DNA from 2 places in the Sedimenticola selenatireducens genome. Region 1 is predicted to be linked to the other one. Evidence: predicted binding sites of a transcription regulator. Region 1 holds the regulator's gene; the other holds the start of a gene.

The links. Region 1 encodes LexA, which represses DNA repair genes until DNA is damaged. Its sites were predicted from a motif close to TACTGTNNATATNNACAGTA; they were not measured.
Region 2: a site for LexA is predicted at 1,249-1,268, ahead of ACHZBF_RS12720 (DNA recombination protein RmuC). Genes of this name have one in related genera too.

The regions. Positions count from the first base shown of each region.
Region 1 is NZ_CAXXYC010000003.1:1,169,339-1,171,540, forward strand. Features, by position in the region: gene ACHZBF_RS09080 (RNA recognition motif domain-containing protein) at 1-419, shown strand, start outside; gene lexA (transcriptional repressor LexA) at 649-1,254, shown strand; gene ACHZBF_RS09090 (SET domain-containing protein) at 1,273-1,629, opposite strand; gene ACHZBF_RS09095 (polysaccharide deacetylase family protein) at 1,686-2,202, opposite strand, start outside.
Region 2 is NZ_CAXXYC010000004.1:346,190-348,391, forward strand. Features, by position in the region: gene ACHZBF_RS12720 (DNA recombination protein RmuC) at 1-1,199, opposite strand, end outside; gene mtaB (tRNA (N(6)-L-threonylcarbamoyladenosine(37)-C(2))-methylthiotransferase MtaB) at 1,390-2,202, shown strand, end outside.

The sequences.
Region 1 (2,202 bases):
GGCTTGACCTCATGCAGTTCGTTTCCGAAGCATTAAGACCAAAATGGTATCTGCTGCAATTTTCACCTATAGGTACGCTTGGTCATTGTGATATCTGCCGCATTGACAATCCCAAAACCAAACAGGTTGAGTATCACGGTATCGTCCATGTTGACCCCCCTTCTGCGGCCCTTAGCCTGATAAACAGACTTAACGGTGAGATATTCAAAACCAAAAAAGTTGAAGTCAGGAAATTCTTCCGGCGGTCAACGAAACGGGACAGAAGACGAACTTCGCTCGAACAGATCTCCCGTGACATCAGTGAAAAACGCAAACAGGATCGCCGGAGATCAGGCATACAGATAGATTACCTCCATGCCGGGATTACCACTGATAAAAAACGCCCCGCCGGTCGATTAAAAGTGGCGTCCCATCATTAGCATACTATCGAACAGGTCCCCCCTGATCTCTCTTAATGTTGCCTCCCCCATCAATCGAGTGGATTCTAATTTAAAGCGCCACACAGGCTCATGATGGGGGACACAACACGGTAGTTCCACACCATTACAGATTAATTAATCAACTGACCCACTAAATTCGGGACACCTGTTTCCCATTTGTTCTCTTTTGGCTATAATAGAACAACAATAGAACAGGGAGCCTTGTATGATTGATCATCTGACACGCAGACAGCAGGAAATATATGACTACCTGCAAGCTAATCTGGATAAGTTTCCCCATCCCCCAACGCTGGACGAACTATGCAATGCGCTTGGACTCAGTTCCAAAGGTTCGTTGCATAAACAGATCCAGGCACTGATTGATGCCGGATTGATTGAACCCATGAATAATCGCCGGCGGGGTATACGACTTAGCGGCCAGAGTCAGGATGAAGCCCAGGGACTGCCCTTCCTCGGCTATATTGCTGCAGGCCACCCCATTGAAGCGGTTGAACAGCAAGAAACGATCGAGGTGCCGGACTATTTACATACCAATCGGCCCTGTTATGTCCTTCAGGTCAAGGGTGACTCCATGATTGAAGAGGGTATTCTGGATGGTGATCAGATCATCATTGAACAGCGTGATCATGCGCGTAACGGAGAAATTGTCGTTGCCCTGGTTGATGGAAGCGATGCGACTCTCAAACGTATAGAGCAAAAACCGGATCGCGTAATCCTGCACCCTGCCAATGCAAGCCTGTCACCAATGACCTATGCACCGGACCAAGTGCAGATACAAGGCATCCTGGTTGGTCAAATGAGGCGGTATCACTAAAACAGCCGCTATTTCCTGTCATCCAGATACAGGCCATTCCGCTCCATAATCAAAGGTGATCTCTTCATCAGGCCTGATTGTCACTCTGGCATATAGATCAAATCCGTCAAATTCAGCATTGCCCGGTATTTTGTGGTTAAGATAGCGCAGAAGATTTTTACCACTGCGCCCGATTGCATTCTCATCATCATCCGGCTCATAGACCCAAAGCACATAGGTACCATTTCGCCGGGCGACCGGGCCGTGATAAGTACCTATATACTCGCCCTTTGACAACTCCTGCCTGGCAAAAACACCTTTACCATGAATCTTTGATGGGGCGACATAAATCAGCCCCCTAAGCTCACTGTTTCTTAGACGTAGCGGTAATGGCACACACTTTCCCCCGTCAATTTACCAGTACAGATATTCTGGCCGATAGACCGAACATGTCACAGGGGTGTACTCTGCATTGCAACATGCTGTGTGCGCCCGTCTACGGTCCCCCAACCGACAAGGTGCCGATTCAGGGATACATCCGCAATCCTGCTGAAAAGTTCACTCATGGAGCGGATCTCCCACTGCCCCCCTTTCCACATCACCAGCAGTCGCTCAAAAACCTTGAGAAGACTCCCGCCCTCTCTCTCCGCGGACAAACTGAATACCTCGCCATTGGGCATAATTCGCTGACAAGCCGCATAAAGATACTGATGCAAGTTCTCATGGTTAACCTCTTCCTGAGTTAGCAGCTCATCCAGCGTCGGAAGGGTTGTAGGTATCTGGGGACAGCTCGAACGAACCCCTTGTGATTCAGGTAGAAAAATATGATGCCCACGCACATCGGACGCAAAATCAAACCCAAGCGCTTCCTCTTCACTCAACACATAAGGATTGATCTGCCATCCCATTGCAGCAAAACAGCGAGGCGCTCTGCCAAACAGCTTGTTAAATGCATCACAGGCGAGCAGC
Region 2 (2,202 bases), on a different contig from region 1:
TCACGGGTATCGGCATCCTTCAACACGGCCCGTGCCGTGGTCAGAATTGCCATCATGGTGGTGGGTGAGACCAGCCAGACCCGTCGCCGGCAAGCCGCATCGACCAGATCGGGGTAGTGCGCATGGATCTCGGCAAAGACCGCCTCGGCGGGGATGAACATGACCGCCCCATCGGAGGTCTCTCCCGGGAGAATATACTTGTCGGCAATGTCATCGATATGCTTGCGAATATCCTGGCGGAACTGGCTGGTGGCGCGACTACGCTCCTGCTCTGGTGCGTCGCTATCGGTCATTCGCCGATAGCTCTCCAGGGGAAATTTCGCATCGATGCCGATTTTTCCAGTCGGCTCCGGCAGAAACAGCATGCAGTCCACACGCGTCTGATTGCCGAGAGTGTATTGCAGGGCGTAGCTGTTTTCCGGCATCAGGTTGGCGACCAGCGCACTCAACTGCACTTCACCGAAAGCCCCGCGCGAACGCTTGTCGGCGAGTACCTCCTGCAGACTGACTACGTTGGAGGAGAGTTCGGTAATCCGTTTCTGCGCCTCGTCAATCCGCGAGAGATGCTGTAACACCCGACTGAAGGTCTCATTACTCTTCTCGAACCCCTCATGGAGTCGCTTCTCCACCAGGCCGCCGATCTCTTTCAGCCGCTGATCCGTGCTTTCGGTCAACATCAAGACTTGTTTGCCCAGTGCATCCGTAGTGCGTGAAAGCCCCTCCATCAACTGGCGCCCAACCCCTTCAAGCCCCTGAGCCAACCCCTCCTGCTGGGCGATCCGGCCCTCCGCAAGGGTCTGGGTGACACGCTGCTGCAGCTGTTCGAAACGCTCGGTCAGGTTGATCTTCAGTTGGCCGCTGTCCTGTAGAAGCGCCTGTTGCAGTTCCCCCAGCCGCCGCTCAAGTATCTGATGGGAGTGGGCCGTCTGCCGCTGTAGCTGCTGCTGCAGTCGGTGGGCAACCTCCCGTTGCCGGTCGCGATCATCCTGCAGCAGTTGGCCCAGTTGCCGGCCCTGCTCCCGCACCAGCGCTTCCAGACGCTCGGCATCGGATTGCGTCTGCAGACTCTGCTCGGAAAACCGACCGGACAGTGCCGATTGCCGCCGCCAGAGGCCCCACGCCAGCAGCAGGAGCAACAGCGCCACCGTCAGCAGGATGACATCACGGTAAATTACCAGCTGTTGTAACAATGGACTCATGATGGGTTACCCTTATACCTCCGCCGCCAGATGGCCCGACTGTCGGTTATTTTTTAAATAGTTACAGCATGTTAACTGAATAGATCCGTTGATTCCCAGAGCTTAAACCGTGACGGGCTCATCCGGTGAGCCTTTGCCCGCAGGCGGATTTACCGCCGACCGCTTGCATCCGTCGCAGACAACCGTAAACTTGCGCAGATTCTGTACCGCCAAACCGATCAACCAGATGCGTATACACCTGAAAACCCTGGGCTGCCGCCTCAACGAAGCCGAACTGGAGACCTGGTCCCGCGATTTCGAAAGCCGTGGCCACCAGATCACCCCGAGGCTGGCCGACGCCGATCTGGTGGTGGTCAATACCTGTGCGGTCACGGGCGAGGCGGTGCGCAAATCACGCAAGTTGCTAAATCGCGCCCAACGTCATAATCCACGCTCCAAGTTGGTGGTCAGCGGCTGTTACGCGACCCTGAACCCGAACGAAAATGTCCGCTCCCTTGGAGTCGACCTGGTGGTGGACAACCGGGACAAGGAGCGCCTGGTGGAGATCGCCACCCGGGAACTGGATCTCCACGCCATGCCGGAACAGGCCACCGCACCGGGCGAATCCAGCCTGCTCAGTCACGGACGACAGCGCGCCTTTATCAAGATCCAGGATGGCTGCCGCTACCAATGCACCTTCTGCATTGTCACCGTGGCACGGGGGGAAGAGCGCTCAAGACCCATCGACCAGGTGGTGGCCGAGATCAACGACCGGGTACAACAGGGGTTTCATGAAGTTGTTCTTACGGGCGTACACATCGGCGGCTACGGCAGTGATACCGGCAGCGATCTCTATCAGCTGATCCGGGCCGTGCTTGAGCGGACCACCATCCAACGCCTGCGACTGGGGGCGGTGGAACCCTGGGATCTGCCGGAAAACTTCTGGGACCTGTTCGAGAATCCCCGCCTGATGCCCCATCTCCATCTGCCGATCCAGAGCGGCGCGGATTCGGTATTGAAGCGT